Regions from separate parts of the Paenibacillus sp. 01T424 genome, predicted to be linked through region 3. Evidence: a T-box and tRNA genes for the amino acid it is inferred to sense, from the RefSeq annotation. Region 3 holds a T-box; the other regions hold tRNA genes.
The links. The T-box of region 3 lies ahead of AC1DPK_RS25480 (alanine--tRNA ligase). A T-box ahead of a tRNA ligase gene usually reads a tRNA of that ligase, here a tRNA-Ala.
Positions count from the first base shown of each region.

Region 1 (18,347 bases), on a different contig from region 3:
GAGGAGAAAGAGAATGAGGGACTTTAATACCGGCTCATCTTGCCATTTGGCGGGTACCATTGGCGCATTCTTGATATACAGTTTTATGATCTATAGTGGTTTTTTCAGGGTTAGATGCTGATAAAGGATCCCCATCTTATCAATTTATTGATGATATTCATATAAATTACGCTCGAACCTCAGCGATCGCTATCGGGTTAATGAGAAACAAGTTATTTACGTGCCTGAGCAGAAACGGGAGACAAAAAGCTGTTAAGGGCATGTCCTCTGACAGCTTTTTACTCGAACTTTGACGGTGCAACGTTATAGTATTTTTTAAAAGATTTCGAAAAGGTAAACGGATCAGGATAACCCAGAAGGTTAGCAATTTGTTGAATCGTATATTTCTTTTCGTTCAAATATTCTCTCGCCCTGTTCATTTTAATCTGGTAAATATATTGTCCCGGAGTAATGCCCAAGGCTTTCTTGAAATAAGTAATAAAATATTTTTCTGATATGCCTACAAACGCTGCAAGCTCTTTTATTTTAATAGATTTGTGAAGGTGGTTATTAACGTATTTGAACACTGGCTGCAACACGTCCAAATTGCTCTGTACTTTTCTTGACGTTCTCCCATTCAGAAATGTGCCGGTATATTGGCCAAGCCCGTGGAGTTCAATAATTTTGGCAATAACGGCCGTCAGACAAGCCTTTAAATATAAACGGTTCCCAGGTATGCTTCGTAATAGATTCGATTGCGTAAAGGCTTTGCCGAACAAAATGGCTTCTTCCCGGATCAGCTCTTGCGGTATGACCCCCGAGAGCTGAAAATCGTTTAGAATTCGTTGTTGTTTGCCGATTTCAAAATCGAAATGAATGTAAATAAACCGGCATCCCTTATCACTAGCTGCTGCCATATAGGGAACCCCTGGGTAAAAAAAGACCACATCTCCCGGGTTTGCTGTATGTTCAAAACCATTGATAGTAATGGTAACGATTCCCGATTGAATGAACCAAAGATCATAGTCGGTGTGTGCCTTGTGTTCAATCCATTTCGTGTCGTGGGTAAGCTCAAAGAAGGATTTCATTCGAAGCGAGATCAATTCCGACAATTCATTGAGAATCCCCATATCCGTCATATTCTTATCCATTGGCATCCCTCTACATTCCTCAACCAGAAGACATTGCTCATATTATTTTAGTATATCACTGGATTTGTTAATCACAAATATTCGTACTATTTGACATGAAAGTGAAACTATCTCATATTCTACTTTTAAACCATTCTCCTATAATTAGGTTATAACCAGTTAGGAGGACTTGATCATGATGGATTCGAATGTTTCACAACCGAAGGTAGTTATCATTGGGGCTGGGAGTCTTTTCTTTGGGCGGCAGTCAATCTGGCAAATGGTTCACTCTAAATATTTGAATAACGGAACACTTTCTTTAGTAGATACTGATGAAGAAAAACTATCCAAGATGGTAAGGCTCGCTGAAATGGTTGCAAAGGAAAACAATGTATCTCTTAAAGTGGAAGGCTCGACGAATAGGAGACAGGTATTGAAGGGAGCGGATTTCGTCGTTCTCAGCTTTGCTGAGGATACCGTCAAATACCGTGGCATCGATTGCCAGGTTTCTTTAAAATATGGAATTCGGATGTGCTCTGGGGATACCATCGGTCCAGGCGGAATCTTCAGGGCAATGAGAGAGCTGCCAGTCATTATGGAATGCGCTAAAGACATTGAGGAACTTTGTCCGGATGCGTGGGTAATCAATTACATCAATCCATCTACCGTCCATGGGATCGCGTTAAGCCGATATGCGCCGAAACTTAAATCCTTTGCGCTTTGCGACTCCCATCACATGCCGAACAAGAAAGCTTACTACGCGATTCGAGCGGGTATCATTCAGGATCAAAGTGAATTCAATGAGGAGATCGATCGGAGATTTGATTTCCGCGTTGCCGGTGTCAATCATTTCACCTGGCTGCTTAAGGCGGAGTATGACGGAAAGAATGTTATGGCTCCGATTGCCGAGGCATTAAGGAGGTCGGCAGGAACGGAAAACAACGGTGGGGATAGAGGAGCAAAGGCACTTTATAACGATGCAATCACTTATGAACTTTATAACATTTTCGGGTATATTCCAACATGTACGGCCCATACCAAAGAATATGTCCGGTATTGGCAGGGGCTTGGCAAGAAGGAAGACGTCATCCCGCCTTTATCGATTTGGGAAACGGAAGACCGGTATAAACGGCATGAGGAAATGTGGCGGCAAGTGGATGACTTCATCTCAGGGAAAAATCCTATCGCCGATTATATGAAATCTTTCGGACCCGATCACGCTACGGATATTATCGAAAACATGGTGGGGAATTTGAACAAGCGGTTCTTTATTAATACGCTCAATAACGGTGCTGTGACCAACATGAATAACGACTCGTTCCTTGAGTTGTTAAGCGAAGTAAGCATGGACGGAATCAAACCGCTTCATATGGGTGAAATGCCGAGGGGAATCCGGGGCATGCAGGAGCTGGTGCTGGATACGCACGAACTGACTGCGGAGGCTGTTGTGGAACGGAGCTTCACGAAATTGAGAAGAGCGATGATGATCGATCCGCTTGTGAATTCCATACATGATGCGGATTTAATTATTAAAGAGTTGTTGGAACAGGAAAGGGAGATCATCCCCGAATATTGGTACGAGTAAACAAGTACGGCAAACATACAATCTGAATGCCTAAACAATATTTTCAAAACAATAGACTTGAAATAGCTCATGCTGAAATTGCATGAGCTATTTTTATTAGGTTTAACTCAGTTGGGAGTACGAGATGGTTGGTTACACTTCCCTAAAAGTAAGACAAAGTAAGGCGAAGAAATAACACGGGGGATTAGCTCGGTTGGGAGAACACCATTACCAGTTTAACACCCATAAAAGTTAACAACTAAATATGGGGCTATAGTTTAGGGGGGAAATAGGTCGCTGGCAGCGATCAGTCGGCGGTTCGATTCCGCCTAGCTCCACCATACCTTATCATCAGAACGGCAGAGATGCCGTTTTTTTTTATTTTATTTTGTGCTTGGATATTTCAAATCCCTAACTGAGAACATTTGAACAGTTTAGGTATGTATGCTGAAATTCAGCAATTATTTTACATAATTACTAAAATGAAATCAAATGCTTGATTCTTTGTAACGTCACACATGCTGAGTGGACGTGGTACTAGAGGTGTAGCTAACATGCTGATCAGTAACTCTGCCGCAGTTTATCGCTAATACTGAGGCTCTTAGGGAGCTTGGGGTTGGCGATGGTGAAGAGGATCCATTAGAAGCATACACGGAAATTCAAAGCGCGATAGACAATGACCTAAAAATACATGGGCATACGCTCGTCTGGGAAAGCCAAACGATTCCGTGGCTGAACAACGCTAAGATCTCCGACTCCGACCTGACTCCGTCCAACCCAGGACTGACCGCGGCTGGGGCGTATACGAACATGAAAGACTATATTAACGCGGTTCTCACGCATTTTAGCAAGTTCAACAAGAGCAGCATGCAGAACATCATCTCGTGGGACGTCGTCAACGAAGTGATGTTGAAAAAAGCATTCGATAAGGCTACCGAAAACAACCGCACGAGCGAGAACGCGTACGATCCGAGTGCCTCCTCACTCGCACCGAATCGGCAGTTATCCTGCAACGGATTTGGAGTAAATAAAGGTTTCATTAACTAATAATGAGGATGGCGATGAGGTTGTTTCTGCGCCATCCTCATTTTGTTGTGGTCTGTTACAGCCTTCATATTTTCCAAAATGAAATAGCAATAACTACTGAATTATGTTCATTTATGAGATATATCCTTTTATTTGTATTTAGCTTGTGGTTCATAAGTTCGGATCTAATATCTTCTTTAATTTTTATAGTAGAATCTCTACTTCGTTAGGTGCCGCCCTATTAAAACGCTCATTATAATTGAAGATACGGGAAGGAGAAGTCATTCAACATCAAGATTGAAAGCGCTTTAGGTAACATCAAAATCCATTATAGGGGGAAGGACATCAAATGAGTAGACGCTTCAAACAGCTATTGCTGTCACTGTTAGCCGCTGCACTGTTAGTGCCGCAATTTTGGTATGCTCCAAATGCGAATGCAGCGAGCGCAACGATACCTGTCATCCTGTACCATGTAATCACCGATAATCCATCCGGAGATTATCAATACAGCACAGCCAACTTCAAAAAACAAATGAAGTATCTGAACGATAACGGCTATACCACCGTATCCGCGGAACAGTACGTCGACATTATCGTGAACGGGGCAACCGCTCCTTCGAAACCGATCCTGCTGACGTTCGATGACGCGACACCGGACTTTATTACAAACGCGCTTCCAGTATTGACGCAGTACAATATCGGTTCTTGGGGAATGACGCTGAGCCAATTGAACACGCTGAAAAACAACCCGAACATCAGTCTTCAAAACCATACAAAGACGCATGATCAAGCTGTATGGACGACTAGCATCACCAAAGCGACCGCGGCCGCGGAAATCCAATCCGCTAATACGTTCTTGAAAGGAATTACCGGCAAAGATCCGATCCTTCTTGCCTATCCTTACGGCAACTACAACGCGGACGTAAAAGCAGCCGCGACGGAGAACGGAATTAATGTCGGTTTCAAAGCCTGGAGCGGCGATGACGACGCCTTGGCGATGGGACGTATTCTCATTAAGAAAGACGATACTTTAAATACCTTCGCAGCCGCGATCGGCGGACCTACGCCTCCGTCACCGGAAGCGATCGGGAACGTCGTCGTTTCGAACGACTTCGAGAACGGCACGCAAGGATGGTTCAAGCGTGGTACCGAGACTGTAACGGCTTCGAACAATGCCGCTCAGAGCGGAACCGGCAGTATCTTGGTGCAAGGAAGAACGGACAACTGGAACGGCCCGGGCTTTAACCTCGCCGCCACCGGCATACTGAACAAGGAATCAGTTTACGAGCTTTCCGCATGGGTTAAACTCAAAGAGGGATCGACCGGCTCCGAGACAATCCAATTCGGCGCTCAACAGACTGGGGCATCCAACGAGTACCTGAATCCAGGCTCCGCGGCAACGGTAACAGCAGACGCATGGGTACAAGTCAAAGGCGAGTATACATACGACATGAACGCCAATGCCCTGCAAGTCTACTTACAGAGCAGCAGCAGTAAAACCGCTAGTTTCTACGTCGACGATTTCCAAGTGAAAGTCGTCAAACCGGCCGTTCTTGTCGAGAAATTCGAAAACGGCAAAAATGGGTGGACCGGCAACGGCGCTACGGCGACCGTAACGAATGCCGTACACCACTCCGGCTCGAACGCGCTTCTCGTGACGGAACGTGCCCAAAATTACCACGGCCCGAGCCTAGTGTTGACGGATACGCTTGAAAAAGGCGCGGATTACGAAATTTCCGCCTACGCCAAGCTGGATACCGGAGCGGCTTCGACGCAGCTAAAGGCATCGATTGAGCAATCCGGATTAACCGGCAACGACCAGTTTAAGCAAGTAATCGAGTTGACGACGGTCACCGACGGCGCTTGGGTGAAACTGAGCGGTACTTATACATATAACAGCGCCGCTACGGGAATTAAACTCTACTTCGAATCCGAAGACGCCGGTAAAAATACTAGCTTCGCGATCGACGACATCGTCATTCGCCAGACAAGCGCAGCTTCTCCTCCAGGATTCCTCGTCCTGTCCCAAAGCTTTGAGGATGGTCAGCTCGGCGGTTGGACGGATCTGGGATGGAACGGCACCGGTACTGCGGTAGTATCGTCCGACTACGCATCCGAGGGAACGAAATCCCTTCTGTATAAGGTCCGTTCGGACAGAAAGAGCGCCGTATCGCTTAATTTGACCAGCAAGTTGGTATCCGGTCATAAATACGATATCTCGTTCAAACTCCGGTCCGCTCAAGGAACCGATAACTACCACTTAGGCGCAAAAGTCAAATCCGGCGGTACGGATAGCTACCCATGGATTATCCAAAACCAGGTCGTTACGAACTCCGTCTGGAAGACATTCGAGGTGAAAGGCTACGAAGTACCAGCCAACACGACCGAATTCCTAGTGTGGATCGAAGCGAACAACTACGACTCAGACGAAACCGCCACGGCGAAAGCCGACTTCTATATGGACGAATTCGTAATCAAAGACGTTACGCCTGGCGCCGAGCCTGCTAGAACACCTGCAGTGCCATTCAATACCGTAACGTTCGAGGATCAATCGAATGGCGGCTTTGTCGGCCGCGCGGGAACGGAAACGTTGACCGTTACGAATGAAGCCAACCATACCGACAACGGTTCTTATGCGATGAAAGTAGCAGACCGCACCGACTCTTGGCACGGTCCGACGATTCGCGTCGAGCAGAACGTAGACAAAGGCAGCGAGTACAAAGTAACGGCATGGGTCAAGCTGATCTCGCCGACCAGCTCGCAGCTTCAGTTGTCCACGCAAGTCGGCAACGGCAGCACCGCCAGCTACAATACCATACAAGCAAAAACCGTGAGTGCTGCAGACGGATGGGTGAAGCTTGAAGGCACCTATCGTTACTCCAGCGTAGGCGACGAATTTTTGACCATTTACGTCGAGAGCTCCAGCAACAAGACTGCTTCTTTCTACATCGACGATATCAGCTTTGTGAACACGGGCTCAATCCCTATCTCCGTACAAAAAGACTTGACGCCAATCAAGACAAAGTATCAAGACGATTTCTTGATCGGCAACGCGGTATCCGCGGCGGATTTCGATGGCACTCGCCTGGAGCTTCTCAAATTGCATCATAATGTCGTAACGGCGGAAAACGCCATGAAACCGGATGCGACACAGGCGGTGAAAGGTACTTTCACTTATGCGGATTCGCTAGTCGATAAAGCGATCGCCGCAGGGATGAAAGTACACGGCCATGTGCTCGTATGGCATCAGCAGACGCCTGCGTGGATGACTACTTCGAACGGTTCACCTTTGAGCCGCGACGAGGCACTCGCCAATATGAGAACGCACATCCAAACGGTTATGACGCACTACGCTGACAAATACGGCAACAATTTGATTTCTTGGGACGTCGTCAACGAAGCGATGAACGACAATCCTTCTAATCCGACGGATTGGGTTGCTGCCCTGCGCACCTCTCCTTGGAAAACGGCGATCGGTAACGATTACGTGGAGCAAGCGTTCTTAGCGGCAAGAGAAGTGCTGGACGCAAACCCGTCTTGGGATATCAAGCTCTATTACAACGATTACAACGATGATAACCAGAACAAAGCTACGGCCATTTACAATATGGTGAAAGAGATCAACGACAAGTACGCACTTACGCATCCGGGCAAGAAGCTGATCGACGGCGTCGGCATGCAGGCGCATTATAACGTCAACACGAAGCCGGACAACGTTAAAGCGTCGTTGGAGCGGTTTATTTCCTTGGGCGTTGAGATCAGCATTACCGAGCTGGACATAACGGCCGGCAACGGCGGCACGATCACCGAAAAGGAAGCAATCGCGCAAGGCTACTTGTACGCGCAGCTATTCCAAATTTACAAAGAGCACGCCGCGAATATCGCCAGAGTCACCTTCTGGGGTCTGAACGACGCGACGAGCTGGAGAAAAGAACAACCGCCGTTGCTCTTCGATAACAACCTGCAAGCGAAACAAGCCTATTACGGCGTTATCGATCCGAGCAAGTTCATAGCGGAGCACCCGCCGGCTTCGGCAACCGCTAGTCAAACTTCCGCTAAATACGGTACGCCGGTCATAGACGGAACCATTGACGCGATCTGGAGCGATGCGCCTGAAGTCTCGATCAACAAGTTCCAGATGGCATGGCAAGGTGCACGCGGTGTAGCCAGAGCGCTCTGGGATGATCACAACCTGTATTTGCAAATCCAAGTTACTGATAATGCGGAACTGGACAGTACTAGCCCGAACGCGCATGAACAAGATTCCGTCGAAGTGTTCGTAGACGAGAATAATGGTAAGACAGCTTCCTATCAATCGGATGATGGACAATACAGAGTAAACTATATGAACCAGGCAACTTTTAATCCGTCAAGCAAAGCAGCCGGTTTCGAGTCAGCCACCTCTCTTTCCGGAACGAACTACACGGTAGAAATGAAAATACCGTTAACATCGATCACGCCGGAAAACAACATGAAGCTAGGCTTTGACGTGCAAATCAACGACGGTAAAAACGGTGCTCGTCAGAGCGTTGCCGCATGGAACGATTTGACCGGCCAAGGTTATCAAGACACGTCCGTTTTTGGAGTGCTTACGCTTTTCGGTAAGAATTCTCCTGCAACGACACCGGCGGCGCCTGCGAACGTAACGGCTTCTGCCGTGAACGCTAGCTCGATCAAGTTGAATTGGAACACCACTTCAGACACGAGCGTAACGTTCTCCGTCTATCGTGGAACGTCCGAATCCGGTTCTTTCACGGTAATCGCTTCCGGCGTACCGGTTTCCGAATTCACGGATACGGGTCTGGAGGCTTCAACGAAGTACTACTACTACGTGAAGGCAGTTAAAGGGGAATTGGTGTCGGATGCATCCACAGTTGTGACTGCAACGACGATTCCTCTGGTTGTAACGCCTCCTGAGGAGGTTTTGGCGGCACCTACGGGATTGACGGCTGATGCTCAAAGCCAATCCTCAATCAGGCTGAATTGGAACACCACTTCAGACACGAGTGTAACGTTCTCCGTCTATCGCGGAACGTCCGAATCCGGTTCTTTCACGGTAATCGCTTCCGGCGTACCGGTTTCCGAATTTACGGATACGGGTCTGGAGGCTTCAACGAAGTACTACTACTACGTGAAGGCAGTTAAAGTGGAATTGGTGTCGGATGCATCACCAGTTGTGACTGCAACAACGAGAGCCGCTTCGCCTCAGACCGGTACAGACACGCCTCCTCCGGTGACTGAACAACCGGTTGAAAACGGCCAGATCACACCAAAAGTTACCGTGAATAACGGTAAGGCATCGTCCAACATCTCTGCCGGCAATCTGCAGAAAGCGTTCGATCAAGTTGTAACTAACGCTGCAGGCAAGAAAAAAGTTACGATCGACATTCCTGCAACAGCAGGCGCAAATTCATACGACGTGCAATTGCCGCTTCAAAGCCTGAAAGATTCCGGATCGACAGTACTTGCGATCAAGACGGTGAACGGCACGGTCGAGCTTCCTGGCAACATGCTGGCAGGCACGAACGTCGGCAGCTCCGAGTTCGTATCGGTTCGCTTGGGCAAGGTCTCGACAGAAGGACTCAGCAATGACGTCCGCCAGCAAATCGGTAACCATCCGGTCATTAGCCTCGAAGTTTTGGCAGGCGACTCCGTTGTCGCTTGGAACAACCCGAACGCGCCTGTAACGGTATCCGTACCTTACACGCCGACGGCTGAAGAGCTAAGCAACCCGGATCACATCATCATCTGGTACATCGAAGGCAGCGGCAAAGCGACACCTGTGCCGAATGCCCGCTACGATGCAGCAAGCGGTACGGTCAAATTCTCGACGACTCACTTCAGTATCTATGCGGTTGCGTTCGTCGTGAAATCGTTCGGAGATCTTCAGTCCGTACCATGGGCGAAGAAAGCGATCGAAGCGATGGCATCTCGCGGCATCATTAACGGCACGAGTGAGAACGCGTACGATCCGAATGCTTCCATCAAGAGAGCGGACTTCCTGTCGCTGCTCGTTCGCGCATTGGAGCTTAAAGGTAACAATGCTTCCGTAACGATGTTCTCCGACGTGGATTCCTCCGCATACTACTACGATGCGGTCAAGATCGCTGCGCAGCTCGGCATCATTCAAGGCACGGGCAGCAATCTGTTCGATCCAAACAGCAAGATCTCGCGTCAAGACATGATGGTCATCGCGGCGCGCGCGGCGAAAGCCGCAGGCAAAGCGTTGCCGACAGGTGGCACTTTGGATGCGTTCAGCGACGAGGCATCGGTAGCTTCTTACGCGAAAGACAGCGTTGTAGCACTGGTCAATGCCGGTATCGTGCAAGGATCAAACGGCATATTGGCGCCGAACAGCTCTCTCACTCGCGCCGAAGCGGCAGTTATCCTGCAACGAATTTGGAGTAAATAAGAGTTTCAGATAGCCTAAAGAGGCTGCTCTGCAGATTGAATCTTGATATGCTCCCCATACGGTAGACAGGTGAAATAATATATAACCTGTTTGCTGTGAGGGGAGCATTTTTCATGCCCGAAAATAAAATTAGTGCCTCAGAGAAATTAGCCATCGTGCAAGAGATTGAGAGCGGTCGAATTGGATTGAAGTACGCTGTTAGTAGATTTAAACTGAGTAAAAACACGCTCGTAAAAGGGAGACAACTTTATCGGTTATCTGGTGTTATAAGTTAGGTCGTTCTATTGTTAGTTCGATTATCGAGAAGCATAAAGGAACACTCTCTAGAAAGTATAGATAAGGGGAATGATACTATGAGGCTTGATTGCATCTTATTGTTTTTTTATTGACTTGATGGTCTATACATTTCAGATCAGTGATTCTTTTTCTTGTATTAAAATCAAATAACACTGGATAAAATATGTGCAAATCATGTTGTGAGTCCTGTCTATTCCGGTAGACATGCATGTTGAAATGCGAAAAACTCGTTAAAACCAACTAGCACTATATAAATAATCAAGTCGTTAGAAGCCTTACACCCTACGACCTTAAGGGACTTCTTAATACATAGTAAGACTTAGCGGACACTTGTTCTAATCCCCTCGCATTCACCATAGTACACCAGTCCGCATCAGGGCTGGTGTGTTTTTATGTGGCCCTATTCTATGATAGGTGTCGGCTTTATAATTATAATTTCCACTATAAAGCTGTAAAAGTACGGTAGTCAGACGTTCATAAGATGGGGGTACATCGTATTAGGTAATGTTCACACTGAGCACTCGGCACATGTGGGGCGCTGTATGTCACTCGTAAGAAAGTAGTAGTTAAGAGCCGCATTTACCTGTATATTGAAGTTTGAATGTATTTGAATCTACCACTATGATCTGCATCGGTGAGTCTACTTCGTTACCCGGTATATTCTTCTTGCTTAAAACATGGGTTTGCATGTTAATTAACCGTCCGGGGGTGGACGGTTTTTTCTTACGTTCAAAAAAGGACCTCATCGTAATGTTTGTGTTCAACGCCTCGTAGATATTTGCAGGGTACATTTACCTATAATGATGATATGATTTAGATAATCGACTTACTTATTGCGCTCTTGGAGATTGGGGTTGGGTTCATAATGAGGGGTATTCTCCGATTCGGTTCTCGTTCTATCTTGCTTTATATAATTGCTGCCCTTGTTATTGGTTCGGTTGTAAGCTATGCCGTCGTCCCTGCACCGGACTCCCCTAAGTTCCAAAGTGAAAAAGGCATTCTGGATATAACGCAGGCCCATGTCAGTGAGAATCCGGTAAAGTTAAAAGGGGACTGGGCGTTCTATTGGCAAGAGCTGCTGTCGCCTGAGGACATACAGAATCGCTTAGCAAGGGACGGAAATCATGATCGCTGGATCAGCATCCCGGGGTCATGGTTAGGCTATCAATTAGATGGTCAGCAGCTGAACGGTACAGGCTTTGCAACCTTTCGGGTGGTCATAAAGCTTAGCGAGCAGGATAGGAATGAGCGGCTTGCTCTGCGGATGCCTACCATTTTTCATGCGTATAAATTATGGGTTAATGGCGAGCTGTTGGCAGAGGTTGGTGTAGTTGGTCAGGACAAGAGCAGCGTGACACCGCATCTGGCAACGAAGCTGGTGTTCTTTCAGCCCAAGAATGACAAGGTAGAGCTGGTTATGCAAGTAGCCAACTTCCATCATAAGCGAGGCGGCATCACCAAGTATATAGAGCTCGGCGGCAGTGATGTGTTAACGGTTAGGACAAATCTGAGAATCGCCGCAGAAATGTTCACCACCGCAGGCCTGCTTGTGATTGGCGTATATCATCTGCTGTTATTCGGACTGCGACGCAAAGACAGGGCTCCATTGTATTTTGGTCTGTTCACCACGTTGTCCGGTATCCGATCCTTGCTGGTCGGCGAGCTCTTACTCACACAATTGTGGCCATCTTTTCCATGGGGATTGCAGTTCAAGATCGAATACCTGATTCTTTGCAGCATTGGTTATATCATGACGATGTACTTTGATAGCATTTTTCCGAATTATGTGTCGCGTTGGTTTCATCTTGTCACGCGGATCGTTACCGGCGCATTCTGTATCGTTGTTGTGGTGACCCCTGCACTTCTATATACCAAAATGTTACTGATGATCGGTGTGATGGTTTTTCTGCATATGGTTTATCTGATGGTTGGGCTAGTCAAAGCGGCTATGCGGCGTATGGAGGGAGCGCTAATCTTCCTGCTCGTGTCGGTGGTTGGTTTAGTTACTGTCGTCAACGATTTTTTATATTACAACGAATGGTCGCTGATCGGAAATACATCTCCGCTTGGTTTGTTGGTGTTTACGATCGCACAGATGATTCTGCTTTCTTCGAGATTTACGAGGGCGGCATCGAACGAGGAGAGGATTGCACGTGAACTGCAGGATGCTAACAACAAGCTGACCGAAATGAATTTGAATTTGGAACGAACCGTGCAGGAACGCACACAGGCCCTATCCGCTGCTCATGATGATCTCCGCACGTCGTATGACCGGTTGCTTCACTCCGAGGAAGGGAGGAAGAAGCTCCTTGCCTATATAACGCACGATCTGCGTATGCCGTTGTCCAGTATGCTTGGTTATGTAGAAGCTGTGCAGGACAGGGTCAAGCCGGAACGTAATGAACAGTACTTGAAGTATATCCGGGATAACACGATAAGGGTTAACCGCATGATCGAGGAGTTGTCCTTCTTGTCGCATTTGGAGACGGGACAAGTCTCGTACCGAATGGAGCAGGTTCATGTGGTTGACTTCTTGCGCCGGTTCTATGAACAATATGAGCTAGTTGTGCGTGACGCAGGGTTGGATTTCACGCTGGATTTCAGAGATGTGGAAGATCAACGCCCTGACATGCCTGTTGTCGAAATGGATGTGCAAAGATTAGAGCAGGCATTGTTTAATATAGTGTCGAACGCGATGAAGTTTACTTCTAGCAGTGGGTCGGTGCGTATTGCATTAGCTGTTGAAGAAGAGGATCATATCCGCCGTGCAATCATTAGCGTGCAAGATTCAGGCACAGGTATTCCCCCAGAGCAGCTCGAGCAAATCTTCGATCGTAATTACAGGTATGATCGACCGGGCCTGGAGAAGGGTATAGAGGGCAGCGGGCTCGGGCTGGCGATTTGCAGGGAAATCGTCCAAGCGCATGGAGGGACGATTCGAGCGGAGAGCGACGGCAAGACGGGGGCAATATTCTATGTATCGCTTCCTTGTATTCTTGTATTGTAGAAGAAAGAAGGTGACAGCATGATGGACATGCACAAAATTATGATCGTCGATGATGATCCCAATATATGCGAGATTGTTCAGGTGTATTGCGAGCGTGAGGGCTTCATATGCTCCTACAGCTACAGCGGGGCAGAAGCCATGAAACTGCTTACGTCGTTCGAGCCGGATTTGATTGTACTGGATGTATTGTTGGCTAATGAAAACGGCATTGATTGGTGTAGGAACGCACGTTTCTACACGAATGCGCCGATCGTGTTTCTGAGCAGCCGTGAGGAGGACGAGGTCAAAATCAGCGCATTATCCTATGGCGGCGACGATTATGTGACCAAGCCGTTTAGTCCAGGAGTACTCATGGCCAAGATCAAGGCTCACCTTCGCAGAGTGTCGACGGGCAGAAGGGAACAACTGCTAGAGTTTCCGGGTTTGACGCTGGATTACTACGCACAGTCCGCCATCATGGGTAGTGAAACCATTTTTTTAACGAAAAAAGAGTTCAGTCTATTGTCCTATTTGGCACAAAACGTTAACCGTGTCGTCACTGTCGATATGTTGTTTCAGCTCATCTGGGGAATGGAGAGTCTGGAGGATACGAGAACCGTCGCTGTACACATTAGTAATTTACGTAAAAAAATCGAAGCTGACCCTGTCAATCCTGAGAGAATCATTACGATTCGGGGGGCCGGATATATGCTGGTTGCCAGAAGTGCGTTACAAGCGAGAACATAGTAGCGTTAAGGTTGGTAGTGTGACCACGACTGCCGCTAACACACTGCAGCTAGAAGGGATAGAACCAAGCTGCCTTAATTGTAGTGAGCTGAACCGTATCATAAATAGAGCGAAATCCGTGGCAGACGTTCTGGAGAGGATCCCAGACTTCATGCAAAACAACCTCCAATTCCACCTATGATAAAGTGGAGATGGAGGTTGTTTTTACACGTAAAATTAGTAATAAGTGGAAACCGAAAAGTTATAAATGGGCCTTTGGGAAAACCCCTTCGGAATTTCAGGGAATTAACGGAGCAATTGCAGTACGCCTTGCGGCTGTTGGTTCGCTTGAGCCAACATAGATTGTGCTGCTTGAGTAAGAATGTTGTTCTTAGTGAACTCCATCATTTCCTTCGCCATGTCTACATCACGGATACGCGACTCAGCGGCAGTAAGGTTTTCAGAAGCAGCTCCAAGGTTGTTAATGGTGTGATCCAAACGATTTTGGTATGCACCTAATTTGGAACGTTCGGCGGATACAGCATTAATGGAATTATCTAGTACTGCAATTGCTCCAGAAGCCTTAGTAGCATCCGAAACATCAAGGGAGTACTCAACATTAACGTTATTAGTGCCATTATTGGTTTGTTTCGTAGTTGTCCAAGCAGCACCCGTAATCACATTTCCATTTTTATCTTTAATTACTGCAGATGTATCAGAAGAAGTTAACCCGAGAGCACTTGCACGCATGTCTGTAACATTCATGGACAAGGACTGACCTTGGTTTGCTCCGACTTGCATCGACAAGGATTTGTCCTCAACACCACCTTCAACTGTAAAAGCGGCTTGACCATTCGTTTTTGCGCCAATATTTACTTTGAGGCCATTTCCAAAATCGATCGTGGAGTTGGCTGCAATATCAGATTTCTTAGTTGTATCACCAGTTGTTGTGTTTGTCAGCGTAGCGGTTTTTGTTGTTGCAGCAGTAACGCTAAATCCATGTGTAGTAGGGCCAGTAAGTGTACCGATAGTAAGATCTACGCCATTACCCAGGTTATAAGTGCCGCCATCCTCAAACGTTAAAGTTTGCGTGCCAACCACAACGCCGCCATTGGCATCGTGGACTGTTGCAGTATAAGCATTTGCGGTACCAATGGTAAGGTCAAAAGTGTTAGAAGCGCTATACGTTGTACTATCAGCACGTGTATCAATGCTTACTCCGTTTGCGAAGGTAACTGTGCTGCCGGCAGTAAAGGTTACGTCAGGTCCGCTGTCAAATGATGCTGCAAGCTCATTAGTGACAGTAAAGCTATCAGTTCCATTGATAATTGTGTTACCAACGCCGTGGGCAATCGTGAAATCTCCAATTGTTACACTACCTGCAGCAGCACCTGCAGCAATAGATGTAGTACCTACAGTGCTGCCGCCTTGACTTAATGTAACCGTGCTGCTTACATCAAATGTTTGGTGATTTCCGGCTGCGTTAGCTCCAGTTAATGTGGTGTTAACCCCAGTAGCGGTTTTAAAGCTCACACCGAAGTCATTAGATGTTCCCAATGCCTTGAATTGATAATTTTGTACGTTGTTATCAAGAATAACTTTGTCTGTTAAAGCTGTAGTGCCGTCGGTATCCATTAATTGAACACTAAAAATACCGTTGCCTTCATCTGCATAAGCAAGTTGATATCCTACTCCATTGCTCAGTGCCGAAGAATTATCTAAACTCAAAGTAAGGGCACCAGCCGCACCTGCGGCAACAGTACCATTGTTTACCGCACCTAAAACGCCTACAGTTTTTATATCAAAGCTTCCAGACACTGAATTGTTACCTGTAACCGTAATACCATCGGCCGTAAGGCCTGTATTGGCACCGGTGAATGCGCCGGTTGCAACAGAATCTGTTCTTGTAATTGTTACTTCATGTGCACCGTTAGCCAAAGTAGAAGTAGGAGCAATCGAAACGCCTGTTACAGAGCCGGCCGGAGTATCAAGCGATGCATTTTTCGTTTGCGTTTGGCCAATACGAATTTCATAATCGCCGCTGTTAAGACTTGAGTTTGCCCCAACGCTAACGTTTTTAATTGCATTATCAGCAGTATGGGTTGCGGATTTCGTTACAGTGTCTGTAACATCTACTGTATAATTTCCTGCTTTCAGAGAACTGTTCTTATCTAAATCCGGATTCGAAATAGTCGTCGTTCCCGCATTGAAAGGATTAGTTGTTTTATCAATCGTTACAACACCGGATTTTTCCGAAATGTCCCCATTTAACAGTTTTTTCGTGTTGAACTCGGTCGTATTACCAATACGGTTAATTTCAGCTGATAATTGGTTGATTTCCTTCTGAATTTCGCCACGGTCATCAGCAGTGTTCGTATCGTTGGCAGCTTGCGTTGCGAGTTCTTTCATACGTTGAAGGATGCTATGTGTTTCGGTCAAAGCGCCTTCTGCCGTCTGAATCAGGGATATCGAATCTTGCGCGTTGCGCTGTGCTTGATCCAATCCGCGGATTTGTGCTCGCATTTTTTCGGAAATCGCAAGACCTGCAGCGTCGTCGCCCGCACGGTTGATACGAAGACCGGAAGACAATTTCTCTAAAGATTTTCCTGTTGCTCCTGTGTTACCTGCTAATTGCCGATGCGTGTTCTGTGCTGCAATGTTGTGGTTAATTCTCATTTCTCATTACCTCCATGTGGTGTGTTTTAGGTGCCTATCCGTTGGCATCCTTTGAAGCGCATACCCTGTACTCACAAGTCGTTGGTGGATTGCGCGCTAATCCAAAACAAGGATTTGTAAGTCAAACTGTTATCTTCCTTGATTTCACCACTCGTCCTTAAGTGGCAGGAGCTTCGACCTTTTTTGCCGTTTCTAAGGCTATATTGTTTTCTTCCCATAACTCTCCACGAACAATAGAAATATGCTTTGGTGCTTCAATCGCCAAACGTAAATGGCCTTCATCGCTCTTAATGACCTTTACCATAATGTTGTTGTCGATTAGCACATATTCTCCGGGTCTTCTCCCTAACACGAGCATTAGCTCATCCCCTTATCCCGCTCAGTAAATTGACATAAAAAAATGAGCAAACAAACCACTGCCCTTCTTCCTCCTGAAGAATGACGGCGACTCATTTGCTCATCCTAAGTCTCGTAATTATTTAATAAGTATTCAATTGTAAAAAACTACATTTAAACAGCAAAAAGACGAATAAATAGGCATCTGTTTCAAATGTTCCTCCTTGAAACTACATGCGTATTTACTCGTCCATGAGTAATCGAATATGAGATTAATTTATATATCGACAATGTATTTGAAATGTTTAGTCTTTTTGAAAAAAAAATTTGAAAGTTATTATCCTAAATTACGAAAGCCTATGGTTTCAGTCGTTTGAGAAAAATGGGCTTGGGCATCTCATAGGCTTTGCCCAGACGAAGCAAGTCCTTGTTTAAATATCTAAGGAAAGCTGCAAGTAAATAGAAGGGTCACTAGTGTTGCATAAATCTTCAGAATCATTTAGTCAGAAAATTCCGAAAGTAATTCTCCGCGAACGATAGAGATATCTTTTGGCGCTTCAATAGCCAAGCGTAAATGCCCCTCTTCACTTTTAATTACCTTTATGATAATTTTTTCGTTGATTACTATGTATTGTCCGGGTTTTCTTCCAAGAACCAGCATCAGACTCACTCCTTTACAGTGAAGGACCATTATATGATTTGAACTTATTTTACGAGAATTATCATTCATGCAATTGAGGTTTCCAAATTGCCTCCTGCAGCATTAACTTTCTACCATCCCCATAACCCTTAATGAGAGTCTGACTTTGTATTCTCACTTGCTGTATAGGCAGCAGGGAGGGGTAAGCTCAGTAGCAACGCTACAAACAAGCTGACCATTCGCCTTTTCATAGAGCTTTTCCTCCATGTATATTATCATGATAGATTAGCCCATTAATGAAACTCAAAGAAAACTTTAAGTTCGTGCTAGAGATAAAGCATACCAAAGAAAAAGATTACAAAGATAATTGGCTGTAAGAACGTAGAACAGATTAGGGTTTAAACAACATCCGATTCAATCAAAGTGTCTTAGAATATGGCTAACATTATACCTGAGATTTCTACTACGAGTGCTGCATCCCGTAGGTAGGCAACTTGTGAAGCAGAGCTCTTCAAAGCTGGTTCCAATGATGTTGATGATGTCTAGACAATCGTTGTTACATCATTATCAAAAGA
Region 1 covers NZ_JBFTPZ010000002.1:200,207-218,553, reverse strand. The annotation lists gene AC1DPK_RS02940 (helix-turn-helix transcriptional regulator) at 279-1,130, opposite strand; gene AC1DPK_RS02935 (family 4 glycosyl hydrolase) at 1,306-2,694, shown strand; tRNA gene AC1DPK_RS02930 (tRNA-Ala) at 2,941-3,014, shown strand; gene AC1DPK_RS02925 (endo-1,4-beta-xylanase) at 3,244-3,720, shown strand; gene AC1DPK_RS02920 (endo-1,4-beta-xylanase) at 4,049-10,111, shown strand; gene AC1DPK_RS02915 (hypothetical protein) at 10,225-10,386, shown strand; gene AC1DPK_RS02910 (sensor histidine kinase) at 11,274-13,415, shown strand; gene AC1DPK_RS02905 (response regulator transcription factor) at 13,434-14,141, shown strand; gene AC1DPK_RS02900 (flagellin N-terminal helical domain-containing protein) at 14,427-16,796, opposite strand; gene AC1DPK_RS02895 (carbon storage regulator) at 16,954-17,154, opposite strand; gene AC1DPK_RS02890 (carbon storage regulator) at 17,632-17,793, opposite strand; partial or broken gene AC1DPK_RS02885 (YkoP family protein) at 18,173-18,347, shown strand, end outside.
Region 1: it has a tRNA-Ala gene. The T-box ahead of AC1DPK_RS25480 (alanine--tRNA ligase) is inferred to sense a tRNA for this amino acid. The anticodon was not compared.

Region 2 (6,345 bases), on a different contig from region 3:
GCGAGATGGGAATGTTTCAGCATCAGCTGCTTGTATACGGCAAGAAGGATGAGCCTTGTCCAACCTGTTCAAGACCGATTCATAAATTTGTTGTTGGCGGCCGAGGTACCCATATTTGCAATAAATGCCAGACACTGCACGCATCAGGAAAATAATACGAACTGCAGCAAATGTTAACCAGCATGCACAGTCAAATACTCCCCGCATATGATAAGTGTGTTACGAACAATAGGCGGATGTCTACTTACAGCTTCTTGTAAGCCGGATCGCCGCTGTGCGGGGAGGGACTAAAACATTGTTCGCGCATGTAGTTTCACTATTAGTTCTTGCTGTTGCTGTTAGCGTAGACGGTTTTGGTGTTGGCGTTACTTACGGTTTGCGGAGGATCCGCATACCGATCGTGTCAATACTGATTATTGCTTGCTGCTCTGGTATTATTATTTATTTGTCCATGCAGGTTGGCGGATTGATAACCACGTTCCTGTCTGAATTCGTTGCGCGTCTCATTGGCGCATGTGTCCTCATGCTGATTGGTGTCTGGGCGCTATTGCAGCTTAGACGAAACAAACAGCAGCAGGATGATGTGAGGCATGAGCACGTAGAAACCGCAGTACAAGAAAGTGCTGCTTCGGCAGAAGCTGGCGCAAAAACACATGCCGGAGAGATCGCGAGTGCTGCGCTTGTCGTTATGGTAGAGCTGAAGCGTCTAGGGCTCGTTATTCAGATTTTGCGCACGCCACAGTCGGCTGACGTCGATAAATCAGGCACCATCTCTGCATCGGAGGCCGTCATGCTTGGCTTTGCATTATCACTTGATGCATTTGGAGCTGGACTTGGGGCTGCGTTGATCGGATTGCCTTCCTTACTTACGGCTTTAACGATAGCGGCGGCAAGTGCTCTTTTTCTTGTTGGCGGTATCCGTTTTGGCTTTCGTTTCTCCGCTTGGAAAGGCATGCAGACATTAGCTATGCTGCCAGGCATATTATTAATCATAATCGGAATCATGAAGCTGTTATAATTTGAGGTGAAAAGGATGATAATCGGATTAACCGGCGGTATTGCCAGCGGCAAAAGCACAATCGCAAACATGCTCGTCGAACGCGGTGCGCTGCTGGTCGATGCCGATCAAGTCGCAAGGGAGGTTGTACTTCCCGGGGAACCAGCATTAGAGGCAATCGCCTCTACGTTTGGACAAGCTGTCCTTGAAACGGACGGTTCTCTTAACCGCAAAGCTCTCGGCGAAATTGTGTTTCGCGATAAACAATCATTAGCAAAGCTTGAATCCATAACCCATCCAGCTATACGGGCGCGGATGCAGCAAACCATACATACTTACGCAGAGCAGTATCCAGAACGATTAGTAGTAGCTGACGTGCCGCTGCTATACGAGACGAAGCAGGAGCATCTGTACGAAGGCATATTGGTCGTATATGTACCCGCTGAGCTTCAGAAAAAGCGCTTAATGGAACGAAACCATTTGCCTGAAGAAGAAGCAAGCCGGCGCATCGCACTGCAAATGGATATTGAGCAAAAGAGACTGAAAGCGGATTGGGTCATCGATAACAGCGGATCGCTGGAGGAGACGAAGCGTCAGCTGGATGAATTTTGGAAAAGTAAGTGTATGCCATGAGGGTATTCCAAAAGAAAAGGGTGCTGCTCGTCCTGCTGCTTGGTTTATTGACGATTTTATTTCTCAAATCAGATTGGCTTGCGGAGTGGATGTATCCGGTTCATTACAAAGAAGACATTCGTGCAAGTGCTTCTAACTATGGCATTGAGTCGCATTTAGTGGCCGCGATTATTCGCAGTGAAAGCAATTTTCAGACAGGCAAGGAATCGAAGAAGGGTGCACTGGGCTTAATGCAAATTATGCCTGATACGGCTGCATGGGTCGTTCAAAAAGCAGGATTTCAAGCCGTAACGGATGATATGCTTATGAATCGTGCAGACGTTAGCATTGAGGTTGGCGCGTGGTATTTAAGATCTCTTAATCAACAATTTGATCAAAATAAGATAGCTGCAATTGCTGCATACAACGCGGGTCCAGGAAATGTTCGCAAGTGGCTTGACTCGGGGACTTGGGATGGAACGATCGAATCGGTTAAAGAAATTCCGTTTGGAGAAACTAGACACTATGTGCAGCGAGTCATTTACTATTATAATAAGTATAAGGACTTATATCCGAGTCTTTAATGGATGATCCTTAACGATAACGAAAATAAATGAAGCCTTGGAGGCTCGTCTCTTCATGGACGAGCCCTGCCAAAGCTTCGGTTATTCATACAACTTTTAATGAATCATTATTTGTATTGACCAGCAAGGGATTGCTCGGCAATTTGCACTAGGCGACGGGTAATGTATCCCCCGATGGAGCCTGCGTCTTTTGTAGCCATGTTGCCGTAGTATCCGTCTTGCGGAATTGCGATGCCTAGCTCTTGAGCAACTTCATATTTCATTTGGTCAAGGGCAGCTGTCGCTTGTGGCACTACCAATTGGTTACTGCTGCGGGATGCGCTCATGTATGTTCACCTCCTTGCGGTTGGTAAAAGTATTATGTGCAAAAATCTGAACTTCATTACAGGAATTACATGGAAATTAAATTTTTTTTTCGAAGAGTCCATTTTTGAGGCTCAAGCGACTAAGAAAGGAGGCAATACGCATCATGAAATGCCCATACTGCGACTATGCCGGAACGAAAGTATTAGATTCCAGACCGGCCAACGAAAACAAATCCATTCGTCGCCGCCGTGAATGCGAAAAGTGCAGCCGCCGCTTCACGACATTCGAAATGATTGAAGAGACGCCTCTGATCGTCATCAAAAAAGATGGCAGCCGTGAAGAGTTCAGCCGTGACAAAATATTGCGGGGTCTTATCCGCGCCTGCGAGAAGCGTCCGGTACCAGTGGAGCGTCTAGAGGTAATCGTATCCGAGGTTGAGAAGGAGCTGCGCACAACGGCACATGCCGAGGTTGATAGCAGCGATATTGGTGGAATCGTTATGAACGAGCTTTATCCTGTAGATGAGGTAGCTTATGTCAGGTTCGCATCTGTTTATCGCCAATTCAAGGACATCGATATGTTCATGAAGGAGCTCAATAATTTGCTGTCCAAACACCCGCTCAATGGTATGATAGATAAAGATTGACAGTTTTGACGACCCTGTGCTAAGATCAATCTTGTCGTCATTTGGGGCCTTAGCTCAGCTGGGAGAGCGCATCGCTGGCAGCGATGAGGTCAGGGGTTCGATCCCCCTAGGCTCCACCATAATAAACCATTCAAACCACTTCTGTTGAAGTGGTTTTTTTATTATTTGGTGGAGCCTAGCAAGGGGCAGATCGCGCGCACGAAGCGTCAGTGTAGGAGCACGGCATCGAAATTACCGCTATGCTTTGCTTCATACGGATAATATCTGTGAAAATATAATCAGAATTTCGATCCCCCAGGGTTCAGTCCGTGCGGACGTAATGAAATGAGTGGGCATCGAAGGAAAGTAGTAAGAAAAGCCAATAAAAAAGCAGTACCACCACTATAAAAGTGTTGATACTGCCATATTCAGTGATAATTGTTTTACTAGTTAGAATTTACTTGCTACTTTAAGAGCTTTTTCAAGACCATTCGCAATGATCTCTTCTGCTTTTTCTGGGAATTGATTGTGGCCTTCTATCACAATTGTCTCTATATCATTTACTCCGAAGAAGCTCATCATACTTGCTACATATTTAACAGCCATTTCAACGTCAGCTTTTGGTCCTTCAGAATATACACCGCCACTAGCGTTTAATAATGCAATTTTCTTATTCCCCATAAGTCCTACTGGACCGTCTGGTGTATATTTAAATGTTTTACCTGCTCGGTTTAAATAATCAATATATGTGTGTAGCACAGCTGGGATTGTTAGGTTCCATAATGGGAAACCAAACACAACTTTATCAACAGCAAGGAATTGATCTAAATATTTATCAGCAACAGCTACTGCTTTTGCTTCTTCTGCTGTTAACGCAAGTCCTTTACTTGTTTTAAAAGTGCCATTAATCATATCTACGCCTACATATGGCAATTCATCCTTGTATAAATCAAGCTCTATTATTTTATCATTTGGATGCGATTCTTTGTAACTCGCAAAAAATGCATCATATAATTTTACACTGACCGATTGATTTGCTGGGCGATTGTTTGCTTTTACGAATAAAACTGTTGTCATTTGTTCCTCCTGATGTTCACTACTCTAAGGTGTTTTATTTTTAATTACTAAAAAGTTCATCATATTGGGTTCACAATATCTTTTTGAATCTATACTCCATATCCCCACCCATAGCTGCAGGTGTATCACCAGTTTCTCTGAAATCATGAGTATAAATTTGTTCAAACGGACCCCAATTTACTTGCTTATAAAATTCATAACAAGGGAATCCATCGTGTTCCCCTTGAATGTCGACAATACCATCTTTTTTGACAAGTACAGTTAATAGATAGTCAACAGGAGGTGCTAATACATTTAATGGGTTGCTAGCACTTGCACTCATTTGAAATTTGACCTCGTCTGACTCCCATACAATATCCGTGCACAAAATGCCTTCCGTACTAGCTTTTCCTGATCTTTTATTAATGGAACCATCAGGAGTTGTGATTTTTTCTGTTGTTATGCCAGTATTCACATATGTGAAAATTTCTTTTTTGTAGAAATCTACAATTACTTCTTGTTCAATTCTTGAACGCAAAGTGTTTACTGCATAAGGTGTAAACTCACGTGAGTCACCTTCGAATTCGATTGTGTTACCCGTTTGAATATCTTTCCTAGGTTCAGTCCAAGATGTTGGAATAAATACACTTGCTCTAACTTTAACGATAGTAGTCATGAGAATACACCTCTGTAATGTTTAATATTATTTTTCGTATGGTTAAATGCTTGCTTTTCCTTTAATATTTGCTGTTTACAATCTTCTACTTAATATTTATTTCTAGAGTGTCGCTTTGAAATTGTATTCCATTTCCCCTGCTAGCGCTGCTGGAGTGTCACCAGTTTTTCTGAAATCATGTGTATATATGAATTCAAATGGACCGAAATCTGTTTGTTTATAAAATTCATAGCAAGGGAACCCATCATGGAAACCTTCGATATGTGCATCCCCACTTTTGTTAACGTTTATAGTTAATACATAGTCAGCTGCAGGTGCTGATGTATTCAAAGGATTGCTGGCACTTGCCCTCATTTCAAAAGAAACATCATCAGCGCCCCACATAACATTCGTACATACAATGTTTTGTGTATTTGTTTTTCCTTTTTTATGTTCGATAGAACCGTCTGGATTTGTAATTTTCACAGTCGTAATACAAGCATCTGCAAATGTGAAAATTTCTTTTTTATAAAAATCAATAATCACTTCTTGCTCTAATCTTGATCTCATTGTATTTACAGCGTAAGGTGTAAATTCGCGTGCATCACCCGTATATTCGAAGATCCTTCCAGTTGAAGGATCTTTAATAGGTTCCAACCAAGCATACGGTGCAAATACACTTCCTCTAATTTTAACGATATTAGCCATAAGAACCCTCCATAATTTATTAATTTTGTCTCGGTGAATTCTATTTCTTTCACAATCGTAATATAGTCAACTTGATTGACTATATTACGCATAGTACAATGAACTCTGAACAAAGTCAACCTAGTTGACTTTATGTAAGGAGGTAATATGTATGAATAATCAATTTTTTAGTGAATTAGATCTTACATCCCTTTTGTCATTATCTTTTAGTGTATCGATTAATGAACTACATAACAGATTGAGTGAATTGGGATTTGATGATATTAGACCTGTACATGGTTTTATGTTTAAATGTATCAATCCTAATGGAGCAACAGGTATAGAACTAGCCGAATATTTAGGAGTTACAAAGCAAGCTGTGAGTAAAATGGTGGATTATCTCGAGCAATGTGGTTATGTAATACGCAAAGCTCATCCCACTGATAATAGAGGGAAAATTATTATTTTGACCGAACGAGGTTGGTTAGTAGTGAAAGCAAAAGAGAAGATTCTAACTGAGATTGAGCAACGTTGGATTGAAAACATTGGAGCAGAACGACTGCAAATGCTCAAAGAAGATTTATCAAAATTAATTTATGGAGCAAATGAAGGTAATTTACCAACAAGAGTAAGACCTGTCTGGTAATTATAGAAAATTAAAACCCTTCCTATGATTGAACGGGACTGACCCCCAAAAATAGACATTAGAAAAAAACCTGGGTTAATCTAAACTATTTTAGGGGGTGTTTGGCATTGGCTACAAAAGGACAGAAGTTTAAACGTTACAGTTAGGAGACCAAGCTAAAAGCAATCGAGCTAAAGC
Region 2 covers NZ_JBFTPZ010000059.1:15,865-22,209, forward strand. The annotation lists gene mutM (DNA-formamidopyrimidine glycosylase) at 1-155, shown strand, start outside; gene AC1DPK_RS30360 (MntP/YtaF family protein) at 296-1,018, shown strand; gene coaE (dephospho-CoA kinase) at 1,034-1,630, shown strand; gene AC1DPK_RS30370 (lytic transglycosylase domain-containing protein) at 1,627-2,193, shown strand; gene AC1DPK_RS30375 (alpha/beta-type small acid-soluble spore protein) at 2,301-2,519, opposite strand; gene nrdR (transcriptional regulator NrdR) at 2,663-3,145, shown strand; tRNA gene AC1DPK_RS30385 (tRNA-Ala) at 3,189-3,264, shown strand; gene AC1DPK_RS30390 (FMN-dependent NADH-azoreductase) at 3,575-4,201, opposite strand; gene AC1DPK_RS30395 (DUF3238 domain-containing protein) at 4,272-4,856, opposite strand; gene AC1DPK_RS30400 (DUF3238 domain-containing protein) at 4,959-5,543, opposite strand; gene AC1DPK_RS30405 (MarR family winged helix-turn-helix transcriptional regulator) at 5,695-6,168, shown strand; gene AC1DPK_RS30410 (helix-turn-helix domain-containing protein) at 6,333-6,345, shown strand, end outside.
Region 2: it has a tRNA-Ala gene. The T-box ahead of AC1DPK_RS25480 (alanine--tRNA ligase) is inferred to sense a tRNA for this amino acid. The anticodon was not compared.

Region 3 (6,028 bases):
ATTCGCGTGCTTTTACGACATTAGATCCTTCTCTGGGGAATGATTCGCATCTCGACGTCTCAAAACCCGAGACCGTGGAATTTGTCAAGAATTTGTGGAGTGAATATCTTGATGGCTGGAAAGGCGGAGACCCTACATTTCTCGGTCCTGATGTTCAAATTGGAACCGATGAATACAAAGGAAACACGGAAGATTTCAGAAAATATATGGATACCATGATCAAATTCATCAATAGCAAAGGGAAACATCCTTTGTTGTGGGGCGGATTGCAAGAGTACGCCGGTAAGACACCGATCAGCAATGAAGCGACCATGGCGATCTGGCACTTACCGTATGGCGGACCGCAGCAAGCAATCGATCTTGGTTATAACATCATTAACATCAATAATAGCTATTTATATCTCGTACCCCGACTATATGCCGATTATTTAAATACGTCACTCTTATATCAGGAATGGGAGCCTGTAAAATGGTACGGTGCGACGCTGCCTTTTGGCCATCCGCAATTAAAAGGCGGCATGTTCGCACTTTGGAACGATATTTCGTATGAAGCGGGGCTATCGATGGATGATACTCATGTCCGCTTGGTCCCTGCCATGCAGGTCCTTTCCGAGAAAATGTGGCACGGCGCGAGAAGCGATGTAGACTACGACACCTTTGTGAAGACGGCCGCGAAGATGGGCGATGCGCCGAATACCCACCTTTCCTATGATGTGAAAGTCAAAAATACGGAAGGAATCGTCCTTGATTATTCGTTCGAAAACAATTCCATCGACGCATCCGGTAATGGATACGATGCAAGAAGCAATAACGTCGATTTTGTCAAAGGAAAATATGGGCAAGGCGCCCACTTCAACGGCGGTACTAGTTATTTGGATACACCTCTCAACAGCTTAAACTTTGGTTGGACCGTCTCCATGTGGATTAACCCGGATGCGGACAATCCGGACGATACCGTATTAATGGAATCGCCTGCGGGAACGGTAAAATTAAAGCAACACGGCACCAAGGGTAAATTAGGATTCTCTAAAGAAGGATATGATAGCGCATTCAATTACAAAGTGCCGGCTGGCCAATGGACTCATCTTCTCATCACGGGGGACAGCAATGGCGTCTCGCTCTATGTGAACGGGAATGAATACGTCGAGAAGCTGGCGCAGCCAGTGCAGCGCATTCAGACGCTTGTCCTGCCTGTCGCGAAAATCGGCGGCACAACCAACGCGTTCAAAGGAACGATCGATAATCTACAAGTCTATAATCGCTTCATTCCGCTGCTCGATGTGAACAACTATGCGCTGCATCAGGTAACCGATGCCTCGGGATTAGAGGCGGCATGGGTACCTTCGAGCCAAGCCGTCGATGGAAATATGATCACGCGCTGGGCGAGTACGTACAAAGACGATTCGTGGTTCACCGTTGACTTGGACAAAACGCAAAATATTAGCAAGGTCGTCATCGGATGGGAGACGGCCGCGAAACGGTTCAAGATTCTCTATTCCACTGATAACGTAACATGGAAAAACGTGATGGCAGACGATCGAATTCTTACGGCCAGCGATAAACGAGAGACGAGTACGGTGGAATTCGCTCCGAAGCAGGCTAGATACCTGAAATTCCAAGGAATTGAACGAATGCCTGTCTATGGCGAATACTACGGATATTCCATCTATGAGTTCGAAGTGTACGGCGATGATCTAATGGTACCCTACAAAGAATTAATTGATGCAGCCGAGAAATTGATCAATTTGAACAAAGGGAACGAGGAGCTTCGCAAACAATTGATGTTCTTGTTGGATCGATACCCGTATCATTTCGAGACAGTAGTGGATACTCTGCGCGATCTGAACGCGAGGTTGAAGGATTCTATCGATAAATCGGAACCGAAACCTCCAATCGACACTGATAATCCTAGACCTGGCGTGAAGGAAGGCGAAGCGACGATCAAAGCCGGCGAAGCGGGAACGGTCAGCTTAGGCAAGCAGATTACCGTTTCTGTTCCGGTAGGCGCAGCGAAAGAAACGATGATGCTGCATCTGAAGAAAATCGACAATTCCGCTGACTTGCTGACGCAGCAGCCGAATGCAATAAGCCCGGTGTTCGAATTGTCAAAGGATGTGAAGGGCGGCTTCGATAAGCCGATTCAGATCAGCTTGACGTTTGATGTCAGTAAGCTTGGCAAAGATCAACAAGCATCTGTGTTCCAATATGATAAAGCAACAGCGCGTTGGGTGGAATTCAAAGGCACGGTAACGGATAGTACGATTCAAGCGGATACACGTAATGTCGGTATATTCGCCGTCTTTGCCGTCAATCGTAAGTCGAACGAGCCGAGTCCGGCCTTCAAAGACATCGCAGGCCACTGGGCTGCCAAGGATATTCAAGCAGCCGTGCAGCGAGGAATGACGAACGGATATCCGGATGGAACATTCAGACCGAATCAGTCCGTGACACGCGCGGAGTTCACGGTATGGCTCGCGAAGGCGATGCAGCTAAGCAACGAAAGCAGTACGAAGGCGTTCGTAGATCAAGCCTCGATCCCGATATGGGCGAGTGAGGCCGTGGCGCAAGCTGTAGAGCTCGGACTCATTCAAGGCTATGCTGATCAACGGTTCATGCCGAATCAGCCGATCAGTCGCGCAGAGATGGTGACGATGGTCGCGAGAGCATTGAAGCTGTCTATCGACGCAAGCGCAAGAACGAGCTTCGCAGATGACAAGCAAATCCCGGCATGGGCGATCGGAGCCATTGATGCAGCTGTGCAGCAAGGCTGGATTCAAGGGCGTGGCAGCAATCAATTTGCGCCGAATGCATCGACAACACGCGCCGAATCGATCACTGTCTTATTGAAAGCATTTCCAAAGGTATGAATAAAGAAGACGCTCATCATCACCAAGAGATGTTGAGCGTCATTCTCATTCAATTTGGCTAAAGTCAGAGGATGCGAAGCAACCGAATTGCCAAAGCTGATGGTAGTATCGACAGACTTATACCTTATTGAAAATAGTGGAATTAATTGACAGAGCAAGTTGAGTGTGATAGCATTGCTTTAACTTAAAACGAAAAGGCTATGATGAGAAATAGTAGCTATTAGGGATCTCACAGAGAGAAGATGGCTGGTGCGAATCTTCATTGATCTAATAGTGAAGCAGTCTCGGAGCTGTGAACCGAACAGAGGAATCTTAGTAGGCTTCAACGGAGTTCCACCGTTATTCAGGAAACAATATCGGAGATATCCCGTATTGATAGAGTGCAGAGAAATCTGAAATTAGGTGGTAACACGGACATAATAGTTCGCCCTAAGTTGACAAGAAATATGTCAGCTTAGGGCTTTTTTGTTTTATTTCTTCTCGTTCGAATATTTGCAAAATAATTTTCCGAGAATAATTAACAATTGAAATGGAGGTATTGAGCATGGTGAAAATGACACCAGATGAGTTAAGAAAATCATATATTGATTTTATGAAAGGAATAGGGGCTAGCCAAGTGCCCTCTTCCAGCTTGTTACCAGAAAATGATCCCTCAACGTTGTTTACAGGAAGTGGAATGCAACCTATGGTTCCATATTTATTGGGGGAAAAGCATCCGATAGGTAATGAGATTGCTAATATTCAGAAGTGTTTAAGGACAGTGGATATTGATGAAGTAGGAGATACGTCGCATCTGACATTTTTTGAAATGATAGGTCGATGGGAGTTTAAAGCAAATGAAAATAACTATAAGAAAAAGCAAATCGATGCCATTTGGAATTGGCATATTATCGAATTAGGAATTGATCCTGGCAGGCTGTATATCAGTGCTTTTATAGGAAGTGATGATTTGAATATACAGAGAGATACGGAAGCCATTCAAATCTGGTCAGAAAAATTTAAATCAGTTGGCATAGAACCTATCATTGAAGATGATCCCTATCAATATGGGGCATCTAGAGGTGGGAAAATTTTCTTATACGATGAAAAAGAAAATTGGTGGAGTCGAACCGGAAATCCATTGGATATGCCTGTTGGTGAACCGGGTGGGCCTGATAGTGAAATGTTCTATGATCTTGAACCAGGCGGTGATTCACTGGATCATCCTGCTTCTGTAAGCGAGAGGTTTTTAGAAATTGGGAACAACGTATTTATGTGTTACAAAAAAGAAGACACAGGATTTGTAAAAATGAAAAATCCCAATATTGATTATGGAGGCGGATTAGAAAGGGTTGCAACAGCCCTTAATGGTGACAAGGATATTTATAATACGGCTTTCTTTCTTAATCCCAAGAAAAAATTGATGGAGTTAAGTGGTAAACAATATACTGACGATTTAAAGTCGTTTAGAATCATACTTGATCATGTGAGAGCGGCTACTTTTCTAATTAATGATGGTGCGGAGCCAGCTAATAGTGATGCAGGGTATATAACAAGAAGATTATTAAGAAGGGCAATTCGTGCAGGTAAAAAAATAGGTATACAAGGAAGTTTTGTGGGTGAGTTGTCTGAAGTTTATATAGATGAAGCAACAGCTTATGAAGATTTGATCGGTAATAAAAAGAAAATTATCGAAATAGTAAATAAGGAAGAAAATCTTTTCTATAGAACTTTACAGCAAGGAGAATTTGAAATACAAAAACATCTTAAGAATAAGGGTAAAGTGACAGGTGCAGATGCCTTTTATTTTTACGAAACATATGGGTTTCCCTTGGAGTTGACGGAAGAGTTTCTAACTGAAAGTGGATATAGCATGGAGGACAAGGCGTCTTATATAGAGGCGGCAAAGAAACATGCTGAAAAGAGCAGAACTGCTTCTGCGGGTAAATTTAAAGGTGGATTAGCTGAACATTCAACAGAAACAACAGCGCTGCACACGGTATCTCATTTATTACTTGCTGGTTTAAGGGAAGTTTTAGGTGATCATGTTCATCAACAAGGAAGTAATATTACTTCAGAACGATTACGGTTTGACTTCAACCATGATGAAAAACTTACGCCAGAGCAAATAGCTGAGGTGGAAAAGTATGTGAATGAAGCGATTTCATCAAAAGCAGTTACCTATATTTCAGAGCTGCCTAAAATTGAAGCGAAAGAAAGTAATGTTGAAGGGAATTTTTGGGATAAATATCCGGATATCGTTAAGGTGTATACAATCAAAGATAATGAAGGGAAAGTTTGGAGTCGAGAAGTATGTGGAGGACCTCATGTAGAAGATACAACAAACTTAGGAAAGTTCAGTATTAAAAAAGAACAATCTTCTGCTGCTGGAGTTAGAAGGATTAAAGGAGTAATTAATAAATATTTCCAGAACGCGGAACAATAGCTGATGTTTTAGGATTGCCATTTGTAACAACGTTATGAGTTGCCGGGAATCCATGATGAATGATAAATCCGGCAATCGAAGTGGTTTGACAACGATTGGCCTTTCCGTTGGCGGTACGGTACCGGAGCACATTATTCAAAGAAAAAGCAATTCGGATTATATCCGAATTGCTTTTTTACTGCAAGAAAGGGAAACTTATAAAAAAACAGAACGAAAATCGAGCTATATGGTGTATGACACTAAATGTCGGATGACAAGAATATGAGCCGATTAATTACCGCGTAAATCGCGGTTTTTTTATTTTATCGGTACATATTCTTGGCAATGTGCAATGTCAAGAATATGTACCGAATGCCGAAAAAGGCCAAGAATGTATAGCGATTGCCGATGAGCTATTTATCATGTGTTGGGCTTGTTTTACAATAAAATAAAGACTCGGCCTCTGTTCTGCTGGGCGTTAAGCTAACGGGCAGTTTAACGCAACAATTTGGTATGAAAGGGCGTCATTTAATTGGGGTATAATTGTAACCAGCTTACAGTTTAATTCCATCAATTTTATTGTTAGCGATGATGCATGATTGCGCTTCTTTTGAGAGCCGAATAAAAAAGTTCACAGAGAAAGCAGCTATCGATAAGGGTTGATTTCAGGAGGTGGTGAATCCAATTGCTTAACAAAAAAACACTTTTTGGTTCCGTATTACTGTTATTAATACTGTTTTGTATAATCGTCTTACAA
Region 3 covers NZ_JBFTPZ010000039.1:68,220-74,247, forward strand. The annotation lists gene AC1DPK_RS25475 (S-layer homology domain-containing protein) at 1-2,867, shown strand, start outside; T-box leader at 3,059-3,302, shown strand; gene AC1DPK_RS25480 (alanine--tRNA ligase) at 3,412-5,292, shown strand; gene AC1DPK_RS25485 (hypothetical protein) at 5,345-5,557, shown strand.